4 regions of the Pseudoalteromonas sp. SANK 73390 genome follow, and region 2 is predicted to be linked to each of the others. Evidence: predicted binding sites of a transcription regulator. Region 2 holds the regulator's gene; each other region holds the start of a gene.
The links. Region 2 encodes sigma-54, which starts transcription at its own class of promoters, with help from an activator protein. Its sites were predicted from a motif close to GTTGGCACGNNNNTNGNNT; they were not measured.

Region 1 (5,435 bases), on a different contig from region 2:
ATTCATAGGAGTGCGAATTTCATGACTCATATTAGCCAAAAATTGGCTTTTAACACGTAGTGCTTGCTGTGCTAATTCCTGCGCGCTTTTTAGTTTTTGGGTACGAGCAAGCACTCGCTTCTCTAACGTGTGCTCTCGCTGTTGCAGCTCTTTGCGCATATGATTAAATGCCCGAGTTAAGTCTCCTATTTCATCATTATTATAAAAGCCTAGTGGGTAATCATATTGACCAGATGATAGCTGTTGCGCCGCACGAGTCAGTTCTTTAATAGGCGTATAGAGCTTTGTTGATAACCACAGCGCAATTAAAAGTACCACCAACAAAACAACTACAAATATTAGCCAAAGCTGCCCATATAAAGCCTGAACTTGTGCAAACATCACATCATCTGGCAGCACCATCGCAATGCTATAGCCTGCGGCATTTATTGGTGCAAAAAACACATGCTCCATTTGACCCTCAGCCCCCTTTGGTAGTATTTCATACCCGTTGTGGCCTGCGAGCATCCTAATACCTATCGCTTTTAATGCCGGGTTCTCATGTTGAGAAATATACTGTTTTTTTGCTTCTCGCTCACCCAAGTCATTGATCACAAATTCTCCATTTTTAGATTCTAAATGAATAACTTTGCTCTTATCCCAGTGATAAATATAAGCCCCACTTGCAGAAATAATCATCACACGCGCTTGGTCAGTAAAAGAATCTTCTAGTTGCTGCTTAACAACATGGCTAAGCCGGTCAATCTCTCGCCATGGGATACTACCTGCAAGTAACCCCACCAACTTATTTTGTTGATTAATAATACTGCTGCTGATCACCATTTGTTTTACACCCGTGGTATAGGAGATCATTGGTTCAGAAACATAGATCAGCGGCTTTTGTTCAGTATTGTTGGCTACTGTAGTTTGCCAGTAGTCACGCTGCATTATGTTTTTTCTAGGTGAATTTGGGTCATTATCATCAAATGTGCGGCGTAGTTCCTGTGCTGGATTGCCGCCTTCAGTATTATAAAAGCTGCCATCTAACTCACCAATAATGAACTTTTCATATACACCATTACTGCGCGCTTTATGGGCTGCTAAATAGTCCTGCATTTGGCTAAATTGCATACTTTGTACGCGCAAATCACTAGCCATTACAGCCAGCTCTGCTTTTCGCTGGCTGAAATAACGGTCAAAAACCATTGCGCCATTTTGTACCTGCGCTTGTATTGCTTTAACGCTAAGTTGCTTAGCTTGACTGCTGGTATGATTGATTGTTAAAGCAAAGACAAATAATAGTGGCAGTAATGAGCAAAATAAAAATACACTGATCAAACGGCTTTTTAAACGCATATTGGCTTTTATAATAGTGTCGGTGCATTGAGTTTAGTCGAAGACTAATAGAAGCACTAGATGCAAACTATGCCCTTACTTTATTTTATTAATTAACTTGGGCTTAGGTGCAGGCTTTGAAATAGTAATACTTTGTTAACTGGCACGGCTTACAATCCAATGATGATTTTGTGTTCAATATCAAAACAATTACTGCAGTCACTGCCTACTATTCCAAGTAAAATCAACATCTAGAATAAAAAATAACATTACTGGATAAACTCTCTTATCCACAACTGATGTTAGTAAACGAAGTTACAAACCTCAAATCGCGATTACATCACTCTAGATTAAGCAAGTTTTAGTTCCCGAAGGAAACAAAAATTAGCACTTTTTAATTAGATTAAAAAACACAACAGAGTGCGCAAAAATAATACAACAAAACAAAAATAAACAAATAAAAAAACCTAATACAGTAGTATCAAATTATAATAAATTCCACCGAAAAAACTAATATACTCCTTCCTTTAAAACCCTCATAAACTTTACAGTCGGAACCTAATGTTGACAGTATAAAAATCTATTTAATCATTGATTTAAATCAATTTTAAAAAATAAAACCGTCGTTAAACTGTCATCGAAATTTAACGTGCAAAGTTAAGTTTTAGCGTTAGGATACACCCGCCATTTGGGCATTTATTACTTTTAAACTAGAAGGATTTCTTTGTGAAAAAATTACTGTTAACCGCGATTGCAGGTCTAATTTCATCTGCTAGCTTCGTATCTTTAGCTGCACCTGATCTTTCATCAGGCTATTTTTCTACGCAAGAAGTATTAGAATATGGTCGCACATACCAAGTGGTTAAAGCACAACTAAGTAATACAGGATATGAGCTGCAAGGTTGTGAGCAGAACCCAGTTTATTATTTTGCACAGCCCAGTGAACAGGTGTATTTGTTTGCTCAAGCACAGTGTTATTACTCAATACCTACCGACCCTAACAATATGTCGCTGCGTACAGACTATGCCAGTGTAGTCATCGATATTCATTATCATCAAACCAATTACCTTTACCATGAAGGTGATGTAAATGTAAGCTACTTCACGGTTTACTAAATTTTAAAGTGAAAATATGAGGTGGAAATACCGCCTCATATACCCATCTGATTTATTGCAACTAAAATTACTTCCTCAGTTCCAACCTTTTTGTTAGCGCATACGTCCAATTAATGGTTAAGTTAACTAATAAATTACGATTTTGATTAAAGTCGCAAAACACTTAGCATTAAAAAAGAAAAAATTTAAATAAAACAATAGGTAACAAACTGGCACTCTGTTTGCTATTCTCGAGCAACTCTATAACAATAAATTGGGATATCTCATGTTAAAACTCATTACTCCTATCGTATCCGCCATTATTTTAAGCGGTTGCGTTGTGCACATAAATACGGCTTCAGCCGATGCAAAAGAACATGTACAGCGCCAATTACAGCTATCTGCACACAATTTAAAAACCTTATCTGCTCGCACAAATGCAGGCGATTTAAAAATTATTGGCAGCGCAACAGCGACCGAAATTACAGCCAATGCTGATATTTACACCATAAAGCCAAATGAATTTACTTTTACCCTTGAGCAACAAGGCAACGAAGCCATATTGGTTGCGGAAATAGACTCAAAAGTGATGGTAGGCTTTGTTAACTCAAGCCCTCGTATTGATATGACAATCACACTGCCAGAAACTCTTGCTTTAAAGTTAGACGACTCCTCTGGCAGCATAAGTATTAATGGTTTAAAAGAAGATATTCAAATTGACGATGGCTCAGGTGATATCAATATTAATGGCGGTAAAAACATCTCCATCGACGATAGTTCGGGCATTATTTCGCTCACAAATGCGACCGGTATGCTAATGATTGAAGATGGCTCTGGTGATATTAACATTACTGGTGGCAAACAGCTTACCCTAACTGATGACGCAGGTGACATTAACCTCTCTGGCATTGAAAAAAACATAAACATTGAAGATGACTCTGGTGATATTAATATTACTGGTGGCCAAATGCTCAATATTCGTGACGACGCTGGAGATATTACCTTAGCCAAAATACTTGGTGATATTACGATAGAGGATGAGTCTGGAAACATATTAGTAGATGGGGGTAACAACATTACAATTAAAGATGATGCCGGCTACTTGAAAATTAATAATAGCAAAGGCGACGTTAGCATAAATGATGGCAGTGGCAACTTGTCGGTTAATAACGTAACTGGCAGTGTAACTATCAACGACGAAGCAGGTGATATTGATGTTAATGGTGCGCTTAACCTTATTATTGAAAGCGACAGCTCAGGTAACTTACGCGTTGATAACATTAAAAACGGCGTAAAAATTGACTAAGTATTAAGCTTAATAATACCAAAGCAGATAGAGGTAAATAGTGGTATTGTTTACCTCTTTATTTTTTGTTACAACACACTACACTGATCACCCTCATTATTATTGGAGTAAACGCCATCATGAACAACTAATGCCTGTTATCCATTTATCATTTTTTTTGGACTACAGGGTTAGTGAGCGTGGCTTTGCGTTTATACCTCTTTATATTATTTTTGTTTGCTTTTTAGCTGACTAACCACTCAGCCCGCTTGCCGCCCCCTGTTTATTAGGAGGCATAATGCACATTTTGCACGCCCATAATTTAAGTTATCAATTTTGTAACGGCAACACAGTATTTAACAACCTAAACTGTACCATTTCGCACCAACGTACAGGCATTGTTGGCAAAAATGGGGTTGGTAAGTCCATATTAGCCCAACTGCTTGCCAAACAATTGCAACCTAGCCAAGGCTCTGTGGAGCTTATGGCTCAGGCTGACATGTTTAGCCAAGAGCCTGTGCATTTTATTAATAGTGATATCACTGTAGCGCAATTTTTAGGATACGAAAAAACCCTACAAGCTCTAGATTTGATTGCACAAGGCCAATGCGAGCAACACTTATTTGATTTAGTCGCTGAACGATGGCAATTGCCTGAACAATTATCAACGCAACTAAACACTCTTGGTTTACCCAATAACCCGCATTTACCTTGTAACACGCTAAGTGGCGGGCAATTGGCAAGGTTGCGGTTATGGCAGTTGTTTAATAGTCAAGCGCAGTTGCTTATTTTAGATGAACCTTCAAACCATTTAGATGCAAAAGGACAAGCATGGCTAATTGAACAACTTAACACATTTACAGGCTATGCTTTGATCATTAGTCACAACCATGAGTTATTACGCCACGTTACACAAACATGGGAACTCAGCGAAATTGGGCTAAGAAAATATGGTGGCAATATTGAACACTATTTGGCTCAAAAACACAGTGAACAACGTGCTGTAACTCAACAGCTACACGAAGTAAAACGCCAGCAGGCACAACTAAAATTACAAACACAAACAAATAAAGAAAAGGCACAACAAAGAGCAGCTCAAGGTAAAAAACTGCGCAATCAAGGCAGCCAACCCAAAATGTTACTTAACAGCCAAAAAAACCGCGCAGGCAGCAACTTAGCGAGTAAGCAAAAAAACCAGCAACAACGCCAACATAAACTACAAAGTAAGACCCAGCTACTACTACAAAAACATCAAAAAAACACCATTGTAAACTTTTACCTGAGTGACCCAACCCAAAGTGCATTAAACAAAAAAACCTTAGTCACTTTATTAAACGTACACCTACCATTTGGCACCTCAGCACCTATAAATTTAACAGTATTTACACAGCAAAAATGGCATATTAAAGGCAGTAATGGTTGTGGTAAATCAACCCTATTTAAAACCCTATTAAACCAACTAGCACCGCTATCGGGAGAGTTATTTGTAAACACACCTCTGAGCTATGTTGACCAATACTTTAGTCAACTAGGCCATCAATTAAATTCGGTGCAAGCACTCAATCAATATTGCCCCCACCTAAGCACGAGTAATATCTACACGCTATTAGCAGGCATTGGTTTAACAAAAATCAAAACTGAGCAGCCAATTACTACACTCAGTGGCGGAGAAAAAATGAAGCTAACACTTTTGTGTGCAAGTCAACAGCAGCCTACACCACTGTTGCTACTTGATGAACCC
Region 2 (5,435 bases):
CGTAGTTATCAGAGACACTACGTACTAAGGACGGTAATAAATTGACTGGGATATTATCAACGCAATAATACCCTAAATCTTCTAATACACGAAGTGCAACTGACTTGCCTGAACCAGAGCGACCGCTGATGATGATTAATTCCATTATGCTTCTCTTAATAACCTAGTCTGCTGAGGCAATAATGGCATAAAGTTCCTCGTCATTGCTAGCGTTCCTTAGCTGTTTACAAAATTCTTTATTGTTTAGCTGCTGAGCTATCGATGACAAAGTTTTTAAATGTTGTTCGTTATCGCCATCAGGCACAATTAAAGCAAGAAATATATCAACAGGCCGATTATCAATGGCATCAAATTCAACCCCTTGTTGATTGACTAATAGTAAAGCTGTCACGACTTCAAGACCTATTATCCGACCATGGGGCAGGGCAATCCCTTTACCTATACCTGTACTGCCGAGTTTCTCCCGGGCCATTAATGCGCTAAGGATATCGTGCTGATTTAAATTGGGTAGCTGTTCGTGCGCTAACTCGCTAATGTATTCGAGTATACGTTTTTTGCTATTAAAAAGGACCGCAGCTTTGCTACAGTCCTTATTGATTATCGAGCTTAATTTCATAATTAATGTCGAATTAGCTTCTCTTTGTGCTTAATTACCTGACGATCTAGCTTATTAATTAGGCCGTCGATCGCAGCATACATGTCCTGATGTTCTGTCGAGGCAAAAAGCTCTCCGCCATTAACGTGCAATGTCGCCTCTGCTTTTTGTACTAGCTTTTCAACATCTAAGATCACATGTACATTGTTTATATGATCAAAATGCCTTTCTAACTTTGCAAACTTGTTGTTGACATAGTCTCTTAATGCATCGGTTATTTCTACATGACGACCAGTTAAATTTAGTTGCATAAGCATTTTCCTTCTTAGGTAATACGCCTAAATCAAGCTTTTACGCTGATTTGACGGTGGAATGGCTAACGACTCCCGATATTTTGCTATGGTGCGTCGGGCCACCTTAATTCCTTGCTCCGCTAATATATCTGCTATTTTACTGTCGCTTAATGGCTTAGCAGTATTTTCTGCAGCAATTAGCTTTTTGATTAGTGCTCTGATTGCTGTGGACGAGCACTCACCTCCATTTTCAGTACTAACATGACTTGAGAAGAAATACTTCAACTCAAAAATGCCTCTAGGTGTGTGCATATATTTTTGTGTGGTCACTCGTGAAATGGTGGACTCGTGCATTTCAACCATTTCTGCAACATCATTTAACACCATGGGTCTCATTGCCTCAGGGCCATGTTCAAAGAATGCCTGTTGTTGTTGGACAATGCAATTAGTAACTTTCATTAATGTTTCATTTCTGCTTTCTAAGCTTTTAATAAACCACTTTGCTTCTTGTAAATGAGAGCGAATGAATTGACTATCTGTGCTGGATTTCACTGAGCGAGACATTGCAGCATATTGATTGTTAACACGAATTTTAGGCATGCACTCCGGATTTAGCTCAACTACCCAGCGGCCTTTTATCTTCTTAACTGATACATCAGGAATGACATATTCAGACTCTTCACGAATAATGCTTGCCGCAGGTTTTGGGTTAAGAGTGTGAATTAATGTTACGATCTCCTTGAGCTCAGTCTCTTTGAGCTTGGTTTTTTTCATCAAGGTCCGATAGTCGCGACTTGCAAGTAGCTCAATGTGCTCATTGAGGATCATTTTAGTTTCGCTCAACCAAGGAGTTGTATGCGGGTCAAATTGATTGAGCTGAATACACAAGCACTCTTGTAGTGAGCGAGCGCCAATGCCAATAGGATCAAAAAGTTGAATTCGTTTTAATACGGCTTCTACTTCATCTAATTCAATATGTTCGCCACTGTTGCCATCATTCAAGCTCTCTAAGAGATCTTCGGTACTTAAGGTGAATGTACCGTTTTCGTCTATGGCTTCTACAATAGCGACTGCGATGCCGCGATCTGTTGGGCTAAAAGGCGTTAATTCGAGCTGCCACATTAAATATTCATGAAGCGTTTCCGTCGTCTCACCTTGATAAATAGTCTCGTCTTCAGGCATGGGTCCACTACTGGCAGCAGGAGCTGCACTCATGTACTCATCCCATGTCACATCCATAGCGAGGTCGTCGCTCACGGTCTCTTTACTTAGTGCGGCATCCGAATCTATTTCGTAGTCACTTACAGGCTCGATATCTTGACTGTCTAAATGCGTGTCCTCTTGGTTTTCATCTTTACCATTTTTATCTTGGGCACTGTTTTGCGCATCAGATTCTGGCTCTGACTCATCTACTTCAAGAAGCGGGTTGCTATCAAGAGCTTCTTGGATCTCTTGCTGTAGATCCAACGTGCTTAGTTGCAGCAAGCGAATAGCCTGCTGTAACTGTGGTGTCATGGTAAGTTGCTGCCCCATGCGCAGCTGTAACGATTGCCTCATCTACCTTTAACAATCCTTCTGGTTTTCTATTATTATTGTGACTAAACGTACATTAACTATAGCTTGAATTGTTCACCTAGGTAGACATCTCTGACAGTTTGATCTGCTAAAACATGTTCAGGAGTACCAGAGGCGATTAATTCACCATGTGAGACAATATAAGCTTTTTCACATACATCAAGAGTTTCACGAACATTGTGATCGGTGATTAACACACCAATACCTCTATTTTTTAAATGTTCGATAATTTTCTTTATATCTAACACTGAAATGGGATCAACACCAGCAAAAGGCTCATCTAAAAGGATAAATTTAGGATTTGCGGCTAAAGCGCGAGCAATTTCTACTCTTCTGCGTTCTCCGCCTGACAGTGCCATACCTAAGCTATCGCGAATGTGTTGAATGTTAAACTCATCCAGTAGTTCATTTAAAATTTGCTCACGGGCTATCTTATTCAGTGAGTTGCGAGTTTCCAAAATCGCCATTAAATTTTGATATACCGTGAGCTTTCTAAAAATTGATGACTCTTGAGGTAAATAGCCAATGCCTAAACGTGCTCGGTTATGCATTGGCAATAGTGTAATGTCATGATCGTTGATGCACACGGTGCCATTATCGCTTGGCACGAGACCTACAATCATGTAAAAGCTGGTGGTTTTTCCTGCTCCATTGGGACCAAGAAGGCCAACAATACTACCTGCTTCAACACTAAGGCTGACGTTTTTAACAACTTGTCGGTCTTTGTAACTTTTTGCCAGAGCAGTTGCTGTTAATACACTCATATTTAATTACCTTGACCCGCTTTTTTAGGTGTTTTTTCTGGTACGAGTATGGTGTGTACGCGCGCGTTATCTTGCTCACCTCTTTCGGCACTTATCAGTTGTTTATCCATATCGTAGGTAATAGACTGAGCTTGAATAATTTGCCCAGCTTGATTAATCGAGGCATCCCCTTTAATCACTAAAGTACGATTAGCAACATCATAGCGAATTTCTTGTGCGCTGGCAGTTAACTTGGTACCGTCAGCTTGTTGTTCTGAAAACTGAGCTGGAGAGCCTGTAGCAACTAACAGTTGTTTGTTGTCCCCAAGCTCTTCGCGCCGGTGAACTTCAAGTCTATCAGCATTAATTTTACGTTTGCCGTGAATGATCTCTACGTTTTTTTCAAATATACCAATATTGGTCTTGAGCTGAGCCTGTTGCTTGCCTGCTTTGATAGAAACTTCATTTGCAAAGTCGTTTTGTTTTGCGATGCTTGGTTGGCAAAATAACAATCCAACAAGCATAGCGGTAATACATAGTTTATTGGTCATAATAAATAGTTCGAGTATGGTTTATAAGTTCAATGATATCCGTGTTTAAATCAGCATAAAGCCCTTTGCCGTTAATTTTTAAACTAGGGCCTGTAATCTCTACAGGCCTTTCAGATTGCATCAGTCGTTCGTCTATTTCAACGCGTATATTGTCTGCTTTAATTAAAGTGATCATTGCGCCTGTAGTTAAGTTTTTGGCTTCAACATCACCTTCTAGCATCAATGTATTGTTTTCATATAAAGTTGCTTCTTGTGAAGAAATTAACCAATTTTGAGGGCCGTTATACAGTGTAAATACAGGCATAGTAAAATGGCTAAAGCCTAATTCTTGATAAAGCTCCATTTTATCCGCAGTAACTGTGTAGCTGCGAACACCTGTCTCATTATAAGACGTTTGTTCTAGCGCAGTTGCAATATAATCAGGTTTGGCAATAACATCACTTTGAGTGTCTGTTTTTGGTGTTGTTTGCGTCAAATAGGGGTACCACAGCCATACCATCACTGCGATAAAAACTAAAAATAGCACAACACGGTTACCACTCATCTTATATTTCTCAGTATTGAGTGAATATTATTGGCACAGTTTGTTACGTTAATAATTTTATCACTTACCAAAATAGGGGGAGTTGAATGAATTACCCATGAATGGATTTGCTGTTCATTTTTGATGTATTCCACAGCAGTCATTTACAGTACTCCGGCTCTTAATAAGTCTTGAGTATTAAGTGCACCAATAGGGTGTATATTACTATCTATGACAATTAAGCCATTGATTCGTTTCGTTTCCATAATATTTAACGCTTCGGCGGCTAACATGTCTTTGTTTGCTGTAGTGCAGTTTACAGTCATAGCTTTGTGGATTGGTGTTGTATGTAAGTCTACACGTTGTTCAATAATACGTCGTAAGTCACCATCAGTAAAAATACCGATAAGTTGCCCGTTTTCATCAACAATTGTTGTCATGCCTAAGCCTTTCGCTGACATTTCAAATAATGCGTCTTTGATTGTACTTTGATGAGAAACAATAGGAACTTGCTCGCCCTGATGCATAATGTCACTTAGCGTGAGTAGTAAACGTTTGCCCAGAGCACCACCAGGATGTGATAATGCAAAATCATCTGCAGTAAAACCTTTCGCTTCCAATAATGCAACCGCCAATGCATCACCCATCACCAGTGTTGCAGTTGTGCTTGCTGTTGGTGCAAGCCCTAAGGGGCAGGCTTCTTGCGAAACGGCAATACACAGATGCACATCAGATAATTGTGCCATAGAAGAGTTTTTATTGCCTGTCATGGCAATCGTTTTTGCTCCGATACGCTTGATTACGGGTATGATGTTTAATACTTCGCTGGTTTCACCCGAATTTGAAATAAGTAGTACGACGTCATGTTTTGTGATCATGCCTAAATCACCGTGACTCGCTTCCCCTGGGTGTACAAAAAAAGCGGGTGTTCCCGTGCTTGCAAGTGTGGCGGCGATTTTTTTGCCTATATGGCCTGATTTGCCCATTCCTACCACTATCGTTCTGCCTTGACAGTCAAAAATAGTTTGGCAAGCGAGTACAAAGTGTTGATCTATATACTGACCAATTTCTGTGATTGCTTGTTGTTCTATTTTAATAACTCGTTGTGCGGTATCAGTAAACTGCTTTGATAACATGAGTCAAACCTCTAGATAA
Region 3 (3,508 bases), on a different contig from region 2:
AAGGCTTAGAAAACGTATTCAACAGAGACGGATGCCACATCCATATTGGGGTCTATACGGTCATCAAGCTCATAACGTTCATATTCAAGACGCATATTAACGTTCTGCGTTACGCCAAAGGCAATCCCCGCACCGTAGAACCAGTCGCCGCCGTCCAGCTCGCGGCCAATACGCCCTACATCAGGAATAGTGGCATAAATATCTGCATTCCACTCTAACCAACCGCCTTTTGCATATAATGAAAAACGCTCGTTAAGAGGCGCTGAAAAACGGGCAGCCAATGACACACCGTCAAGTTCGGCGTTGCTGTCTATATCACTGGCTTCATCAAAATTTTGATAGGCTAATTCAACACTAAAGTATTCATTTAGCGCCGTACCTACATAGGCTTTAAGCATAGATGCATCATCATCAAAGCTGGTGTCGTTCTCTTTGTCATCCCATTGAAATGAATATTGGCCATAACCAATACCCGTATACACTTTTGGCTCGCCGTTAAAGTCAAAGTAGTTACTGTCAGCGGCCAATGCTGAGGCACTTGATGCACCCAAAATCAGCGCTAAAGAAATAGATGACACAGAAAAGCGATTAAACATAATGGCTCCTTTTAATTTTTTGCAGAGAATATTTATTTTAAAAATAGATAGAAAAGGTGAGCGCGGTTAATCGCGCTCAATACTGTTTAGTTAAATTGATAGCGCCGTATTACTTACGACTCTTTATCAATGCGTAGGTTGTCATCAACATGCTTTACATCATCAGCGTTTTTCGCAATCGCGATAGCAAGTTGTTTTTCAGAATCTGAGTCTACATCACCCGTTAGGGTTACTTTGCCGTTTTCAACGTCTACATCAATATCTGTACCGCTAATGTCAGTATCAAATAACAGACGTGTTTTAATAACCGTGGCAATCTTAGCGTCAGTAAAGCTTGATTCATCCATACCACGCTCTTTTTCGAGTGTCTTGTGGTCCACATCTTTCACTAGGCTAATGCGGTTATCGACGTCTTTCACACCATCAATGCCAGTGATTAGCTCTTCTGCTAGTTTTTTATCAACGTTATGTTCAACCTTACCAGTAAGTACCACCACGCCATTGTGTACGTCGGTATTAATATCAAATGAATCTAGGTTGGTATTGAAAAGCAATGTTGCTTCTGCTTTACCATCAATCCACGCATCACTTGCTTCTTTTTCCCAAGCGTTATCTTTTGCGTTTACTGACGTTACAGTTACTGCTGATGCTAATGCCATTGTAAGTAGAGTGCGTTTCATAATCATTTTCCTTTAAGTTGTTTTGACGAATTAGTTAATGCACGGCGTGTGCCATATTTAAAATAACTAAAATTCAATGACTTATAATTAACCACCCCAATCGCCACGCTCCCCCTATGTGTAGTTTTCTCATAACACGGTAGTTTTTACAGGCAAAAATTACAGACCCAACCCGTCATGACTCATCCAGACGCGATAAAGCAGTGGATCTAAGCGGCTGGCATAAATAATGCCTCACCACCTCATTATTAATTAAATAGCGAGCGCACAATGAATAACCTCTCATTAGAAAAATTTTGGCAACTCATCTATGAAAAGATGGACAGCTGGGCCGAGCTGAGTATTAAAAACCTCCCTAACTTGGTAGTGGCCATTGTTATCTTCGTGGTGTTTTTGTTTCTCTCCAGCATTATTGCTAAATGGGCACTCAAGCTTATCAGAAAAGCCTCTCACTCCACTCAAGTCGCTGGACTGTTAGCTGCTATTATTCGTTTAGTGGTCATTGCCATTGGCTTTTTCTTCGCTTTGGACATTATGGGGCTCTCTGGTGCCGTGGCATCCTTGTTGGCCGGTGCGGGTATCATTGGTCTTGCTATTGGTTTTGCGTTTCAAGATATGACTGAAAACCTCATTGCTGGTGTTGTCATGGGGGTACGCAAACCATTTAAAGTGGGTGATATCATTGAAGCTGATGACACCTTGGGCACAGTCAAGCAAATAAATCTACGCAACACCTTAATTGAAACCTTTTATGGTCAACTTTGTGTTACCCCGAATAAAATACTATTTAGAAACAAGCTGCTCAATTACTCCACCCTCAAAAAGCGTCGTATAGAAATTCCCGTTGGGATTTCTTATGCCGATGACATTAATCAAGCACGCGAGGTGATTGAGCAAGCCATTAATAACCTCGACTTTGTTAAACACAAAGAAGAAACCGCCGTGTATGCCAGTGGTTTTGGTGACAGCGCCATCGACCTACTTGTTTGGTTTTGGATTGACTACCCAGGAGATGGCAACTTTATGGATATTCGCCACCAAGCGATTGTTACAATCAATCAAACCCTCAATGATAACGACATTTTAATTCCGTTTCCTATTCGCACATTGGACTTTAATGCAAAAGGAGGCACCACCTTGCAAGATGTACAAAGTACAAGTGAGCAGTAATTACATACACTCGGTAAGACTTACAAGGCCAGTACGCACCAAAAACATAACAAACTGATTTTAAACAAAAATAAAACTGGCACGGACGCTGCAACACCCTCTGTGTATAACGATTAATTGCAAATGATGATTTATCCATTTGCCACATATTTAAAATTGAAGGAGCACATTATGTCGAACAGTGATTTTAATTTAAAACCCGTTGCAGAGCTTATTAAAGTACTTAATGGTGGCATTGAATTTTACTTAGATGCAAAAAAGAAAGTCAGCAACCTTGAACTTGAGCGCATTTTTGAAATGAATGTGCTAGAAAAAACCAAAGCCGTATCCGCATTGCAGCCATTCATTGTGGCCGACAAAGGTGACGTTGAAGACGACAATGCATTCAGTGTTGAACTGCGTGAAACTTATACCAAAGTCATCGCATTAATTAGCACAGATAAAGAGCACACGTATATTTCTCAGCTTGAAGAAGTGGAAGATAAGGTCCTTGAGAAAGTAGACGCCGCACTTGAGCAAACACTGCCACAAGACTGCCAACGCGTACTACGTGAAATACGCATGACAATGCAAGCATGTCATGACGAAATGAAAACATTGCAGGATATTACAGCCTAATTGCCAAATAGGCTTGAGGAGGCCCCATGTTACGCTGGTCAATCACATTTTTAGTACTTGCCCTTATTGCCGCAGTATTAGGGTTTGGTGGCATCGCAGGTGCAGCAGCAAGCATTGCTAAGATACTATTTTTTATTTTTGTCGCATTCTTAGTACTGTCTTTTATTTTTTCACTCGTTAAAAAGCCCAAAGCTTAGGCTTAAAGGAGCACATTATGAATATCATGAATCTAACAAAAGCCGTCGGTGTTGTTGCTTTACTTGCACTGGCAGGTTGTTCAGACGGTCCAGCGGAGGATGCTGGTGAAAAAATCGATGAAATGGTAACCGATAGCAAAAACGCCATTGAAGATGCCTGTGAGAACGTTAAAGAAGCCGCTAAAGCTGAGAATGAAAACTGCTAATCGGTTTTAAACAAAATAGAATTATTAAAAAGCCTCCAAAA
Region 4 (5,435 bases), on a different contig from region 2:
AATCACCAGGTGCTGCGCCAACTTGGTTAATAGCACGAACAAGATCGTCTAAGCTTACACCTGGGTCAAACACAAATGCCCGTGAATCATCGGTATCAACATCAATAATACTTTGTTGTGTTACCACCGTTTCACCTTGTGCTAATGCCTGCGGCTGAGCAACGTTTTGCTGCTCTGCAATCGTTACAGTTAAACCACCATGGGTGATTGCTGCAGGCTGCAGCTTCACATTTTTGCCAATAACAATTGTGCCAGTGCGTGAATTAACAATAATTTTGGCATTCGTATCCGCGGGTTTAAACTCTAAGTTTTCAAGTGTTGATAAGTAGGCCACACGCTGGGATGGATCTCTTGGCGCAATAACCCTAACTGAGGCTGCATCTAAAGGCTTAGCACTATTAGGGCCCACTAAAGCGTTAATTGTATCTGCTAAACGCTTTGCCGTTGTAAAATCAGGGCTATTTAAATTAAAGGTAATATGATCACCTTGCGTAAATGGGCTTTTGACAGCACGCTCAACCATTGCTCCATTTGGCACACGCCCCACTGTAGGCGTATTAATGACCACACGACTTCCATCTAACCCTTCGGCACCTAAACCACCCACAATTAGGCTGCCCTGAGCAATCGCATACACATTGCCATCCACACCTTTCATAAAGGTCTGTAATAATGTTCCACCGCGCAAACTCCCTGCACTACCGATAGAAGAAACCGTTACATCAATTTTTTGACCTGGTTTTACAAATGGCGGTAAGTCTGCATGCACAGCAACAGCAGCCACATTCTTTATCTTTGGTTTTAGACTCGATGGCATGGTGATACCAAAACTACTTAGCATTGCTTTAAAACTTTGCTCAGTGAATCGACTTTGCTCACCCGTACCTGGCAGACCAACTACTAAACCGTAACCCACTAACTGATTTGAACGCACACCTTCAACCATACTAACGTCTTTTACTCGTTCGGCACGTACACACTGTGAGAACAAACTACCTAGTACAACACATACTATAAGAAACATTTTCATCGTCTTTACCTTTTAAAATGGCAGTAATGTACTCATAAAGAAACGAGCCAACCACCCAGCGCTTTGTGTTTCTTGATGCTGGCCTTTGCCCGAATATTGGATTCTCGCGTTAGCAATTCTGTTCGACTGCACTGTATTGTCAGCATTTACATCCGCAGCCCTAACCAAACCTTCTAGCCTAATAAACTCTTCACCCGTATTAAGCGTTAACCACTTTTCGCCTCTAATCACTAAGTTACCATTAGGTAAAACTCTCATCACATTGACTGAAATGTTACCAACTAGGCTATTTGACTGATTTGCTTGACTATCTCCTTTAAATGAAGACTCTGATTCCAAACCAAACTGAAGGCTCTCTTTACCTATATTAATAGCAGAACCACCCAATCCAGTCACAGGGTTAAGAGAAGCATCGGTTTCTTTGTCTGTTTGATTATTAGCAGCCTTTGATGCCTGTGTAGACTCTCTCAGTACGACAGTAATAATATCGCCTGTACGCAGTGCCTTCTTATCAGAGTATAAATCATTAGAAAGGTGCTGACTGAATAGCGAACCTGTTGCCACAATAGGATCGGCTTGTTGTTCTGGATACATTGGCGCATAGTATGGGTCATCTCTTTGCACATCAGCGTTTTGTGTTGACACGCATCCTGAAAGTAAAACGGTTACCAAAATTGCTAAGCTAAAATCACGCATACTGCCCCCTAAAAATTATAACTGTTGATTGATGTAACTTAGCATTTCATCTACTGCTGAAATAACCTTTGAGTTCATTTCATAAACTCGCTGAGTTTCAATCAAATTAACTAACTCTTCCGTTACATTTACATTAGATGTCTCTAATGCGCCTTGCACGATTGAGCCTAAACCGTCAACACTCGGATTACCTTGTACCGGTGCACCACTTACAGCAGTTTCGGTATACAAGTTTTGCCCGATTGGTTCTAAACCTGATGGGTTAATAAAGTCGCTAATGACCAACTGCCCTATAACCACATTCTCTGCCTGACCCGCGATTGCCACAGACACTTCACCATCTTGTGACACCGTCACTGATTGTGCATCATCAGGGATATTCATTTGTGGCTGAATAGGAAAGCCAGCACCAGGAGTAACAACTCGCCCTTCTTCGTCTGTGGTAAACTGACCATTACGCGAATAAGCGGTTGTGCCATCTGGCATTTGAATTTCAAAAAAACCAGGCCCTTGTATCATCCAATCTAACGAGTTCTCAGTACTAAGCATATTACCTTGTGAGAAGTTCTTTTGGTTTGCTACCACTTTAGAGCCCGCACCTAGCATCAAACCAGAGGGCAGCTCGGTATCTTGAGAGGATCGGCCGCCAGGTTGATTAATATTTTGATAAAGTAAATCTTCAAATATAGCACGGCTTTTTTTGTATCCAACTGTGCTCGCATTCGCTAAATTGTTGGAAATAACGGCTATGTCAGTTTGCTGGGCGTCTAAGCCTGTTTTACTGATCCACAATGCTGGGTTCATAATATCTACCTCACTTGGTTAGACGATACGCAGTAGAGACACGTGACGCTCGTCTATCTCTTCCGCTGTTTTCATTAGTTTCATTTGCATTTCAAACTGGCGTTGATGATTGATTAAATCAACCATCTCATGCACGGGATTTACGTTAGAACGCTCTAACGTGCCGCTCATGACTCGTGCAGTTGGCGAAATATCGCAAAACCCACACAAACCATTCACCAGTGTTTCTTCTTTTGGCCTGAACAAACCGTCATTGCCTTTTTCTAATTGGCTATTGTCTGCTTCAATAATTTTTAAGCGATCTACCACTTCCATAAAATTAGCGGGTGCGCCTTGAGGACGAATTTGAATTGAGCCATCATCACTAAATATCACTTTATCAACAGGTACTGGCAAGATAATTGGCCCACCTTCGCCAACAACTTGACGTCCATGACTGGTGATCAATGCCCCATCTGCACGAATATTAAAATTACCTACTTTGGTGTATGCTTCATTTCCACTTTCATCCATTACGCTGATCCACGTTTTTTGTGCAACGGATATATCTAAATCTCTACCAGTTTCTACAACAGGGCCTGCTGTCATATTAGTACCAGGGCGTTCTTGCATCGCAAAAACACGTGTTGGTAAACCTTCACCGAAAGCTTGCATAGAACGCGCTTGCGCAAAGTCGGCTTTGAAACCAGTCGTATTGGCATTGGCAAGATTATTGGCTTTTATCGCCACACCTCGCAAATTCTGCTTAGCACCGGACATCGCCACATATAGCATTTTATCCATCGTTCTGGCCTAAATAATTTTTCATATAATGAATAAAGCAATTTTAGTGCCAGAAAAACACAGCCAATATAATAAGAACTGCCAAAGATATGACGGAAATATAGAAAAGATATGACCACAAAAAAGCCGCAAAAAATTGCGGCTTTTTTATCAAACTGAACCTATCGGATCTGTAAGATGTTTTGTTGAATGGTTGAGTTAACTTCAAGTGCTCGAGAGTTAGCCTGAAAGTTACGTTGTGCACTGATCAAGTCAACCAACTCATTGGTTAAATTAACATTTGACTGCTCTAATGCAGATGAGTTAATTGTACCTAAAGTTCCAGAAGCTGGCTCTCCTGCAATTGGCTCACCAGAGGTTAGACTCTTTTTCCAAGACGTATTTCCTACTTGCTGTAGGCCTTGAGAATTGGAAAAACGAACCATAGCAACTTGACCCAAGAAAGTAGAATCGCCATTACTGTATGACGCCACAATTTTACCATCAGCGCCAATATCAATGCCTGCTAATCTGCCAACCGTTGCGCCATCTTGTTCCAATGCTTTTACTTCAAAACGACTTGCGTATTGCGTTGGCAGCTTATTCGTGGTGTTAGCCTCATCACGCCAATTGACAATTACATCGTTAGGAAAAGTCGCGCCATTGCCTAGTAGTTCAGACAACCCTGGATTACCGCCAGCCACCAAGCCTGGTATTGTCAATGCATTAAAAGTCGTGCCCGGTGCCACTGCATTATAAAGGGGTGGTGCTGCAAGCGGGTCAGCGACTGTTGCGCTAGGTAAACCGCTTGAGTCAAAACGAAACATAGAAATAGGTGTACTAGCCACAGGCGTTACAGCTTCAACTTCATCACCTCGATGGTTAAACTGTTTACCATCCATGGTGGCATAAACACTCCAGTCATTGTCGGCTGTTTTTCTAAAAAATAGCTGCATAACATGCGGCTCACCTAGTGAGTCGTATAATGTAGTAGAGGTTGATGAATTATACGACGCTGACTGATTTGGGTCAAAAGCCAGCGTAGGAACCGAGGCCCGTGAGTCTAGATTAAATGATGTATAGACATTATTAGTGGCACGCGGTGACCCTGATGCATCAGGAATTTGCAACGCCGTTGAGGTACTTAAGCTCACTGATGTAGTATCACCAGTACTTGCATCAACTGGAAAACCTTGTAAAAAATTACCTTTGGAGTCAACAATAAAGTTATCTTTATTTAACTTGAAAGCCCCTGCTCGCGTGTAAGCATAATCTTGCGAGCTTAAATCTTCACTGGTGGCAAAATATCCTTCACCCGTAATGGCCAAATCTAAAGAGTTTTGTGTAAACTTTAAAGACCCTTGGTGAAATTGTTGCGCAACCATCGTTGTTTGTGCACCATCACCATTTTTAGTGGCACCCGCACTGAATACAGATGCTGCATATACGTCAGAAAACTCAGCCCTAGACTCTTTAAAGCCTGTGGTATTTACATTAGCGATGTTATTTGCAGTCGTATCCAAATCTTTTTGGGCCGCTGCTAAACCGGTTAGTGCTATATTGAAACTCATGTTCTCACCTCTATTTACTTAAGGTTAAATCTGTTACTTAAATATTTATGCTATTTCGGCGACATCAGTGAGTCTCACTGCACCCGCTTTAGTATTAATAATGATGCCATTGGCGCCATTTATATTAACACTGTCAATATTTTTAAATGTTGCCATGGGTAAACTAGAAAACTGCCCATTAACACTGCCCTCAGCTTTTACTGAATATTCACCTTCAGGCATTGTTGTGCCATCGGAGTTCTTTCCATCCCATTCAAAGCGAACAGCACCTGCAGGCTTACTACCTAAGTCAATTTGTCTAACAAGCTGATTTGTATCGTCATAAATGCTAATAGTTAACTTCTCTACAGGTGACTGAGCAATGACTGAACCTTTAGATAATCCATCAGACCCAAACTCAATTGTATCAGACTCTAGTAACGCCTTTTTACCAACTAAAGTTGAAGCTTGCAGTGCCGAATTAGAGGTCATTGACGCAGATAGTTGCTCAAACTTACTATTGAGATTTGAAATACCTTCAGCCATAGTAAAGTTAGTCATTTGCGCGATCATTTGATCGTTATCAGCAGGCT

Region 1: the regulator sigma-54 is predicted to act here: its motif matches at 2,639-2,657, upstream of SANK73390_RS01070 (DUF4097 family beta strand repeat-containing protein).
Region 3: the regulator sigma-54 is predicted to act here: its motif matches at 1,314-1,332, upstream of SANK73390_RS10200 (BON domain-containing protein).
Region 4: the regulator sigma-54 is predicted to act here: its motif matches at 3,349-3,367, upstream of SANK73390_RS16050 (flagellar basal body rod protein FlgF).

Annotation. Positions count from the first base shown of each region.
Region 1 is NZ_ARPN01000010.1:2,821-8,255, forward strand. It holds gene SANK73390_RS01060 (ATP-binding protein) at 1-1,335, opposite strand, end outside; gene SANK73390_RS01065 (hypothetical protein) at 2,041-2,430, shown strand; gene SANK73390_RS01070 (DUF4097 family beta strand repeat-containing protein) at 2,696-3,715, shown strand; gene SANK73390_RS01075 (ATP-binding cassette domain-containing protein) at 3,993-5,435, shown strand, end outside.
Region 2 is NZ_ARPN01000055.1:71,413-76,847, forward strand. It holds gene rapZ (RNase adapter RapZ) at 1-145, opposite strand, end outside; gene ptsN (PTS IIA-like nitrogen regulatory protein PtsN) at 164-616, opposite strand; gene hpf (ribosome hibernation promoting factor) at 619-906, opposite strand; gene SANK73390_RS07970 (RNA polymerase factor sigma-54) at 934-2,445, opposite strand; gene lptB (LPS export ABC transporter ATP-binding protein) at 2,502-3,227, opposite strand; gene lptA (lipopolysaccharide transport periplasmic protein LptA) at 3,230-3,757, opposite strand; gene lptC (LPS export ABC transporter periplasmic protein LptC) at 3,747-4,301, opposite strand; gene SANK73390_RS07990 (KpsF/GutQ family sugar-phosphate isomerase) at 4,445-5,416, opposite strand; gene SANK73390_RS07995 (calcium/sodium antiporter) at 5,428-5,435, opposite strand, start outside.
Region 3 is NZ_ARPN01000077.1:22-3,529, reverse strand. It holds gene SANK73390_RS10205 (outer membrane beta-barrel protein) at 6-596, opposite strand; gene SANK73390_RS10200 (BON domain-containing protein) at 710-1,276, opposite strand; gene SANK73390_RS10195 (mechanosensitive ion channel family protein) at 1,547-2,446, shown strand; gene SANK73390_RS10190 (PA2169 family four-helix-bundle protein) at 2,618-3,064, shown strand; gene SANK73390_RS10185 (DUF1328 domain-containing protein) at 3,091-3,261, shown strand; gene SANK73390_RS10180 (hypothetical protein) at 3,279-3,467, shown strand.
Region 4 is NZ_ARPN01000114.1:42,427-47,861, reverse strand. It holds gene SANK73390_RS16065 (flagellar basal body P-ring protein FlgI) at 1-1,030, opposite strand, end outside; gene flgH (flagellar basal body L-ring protein FlgH) at 1,043-1,726, opposite strand; gene flgG (flagellar basal-body rod protein FlgG) at 1,742-2,530, opposite strand; gene SANK73390_RS16050 (flagellar basal body rod protein FlgF) at 2,549-3,313, opposite strand; gene flgE (flagellar hook protein FlgE) at 3,475-4,863, opposite strand; gene SANK73390_RS16040 (flagellar hook assembly protein FlgD) at 4,909-5,435, opposite strand, start outside.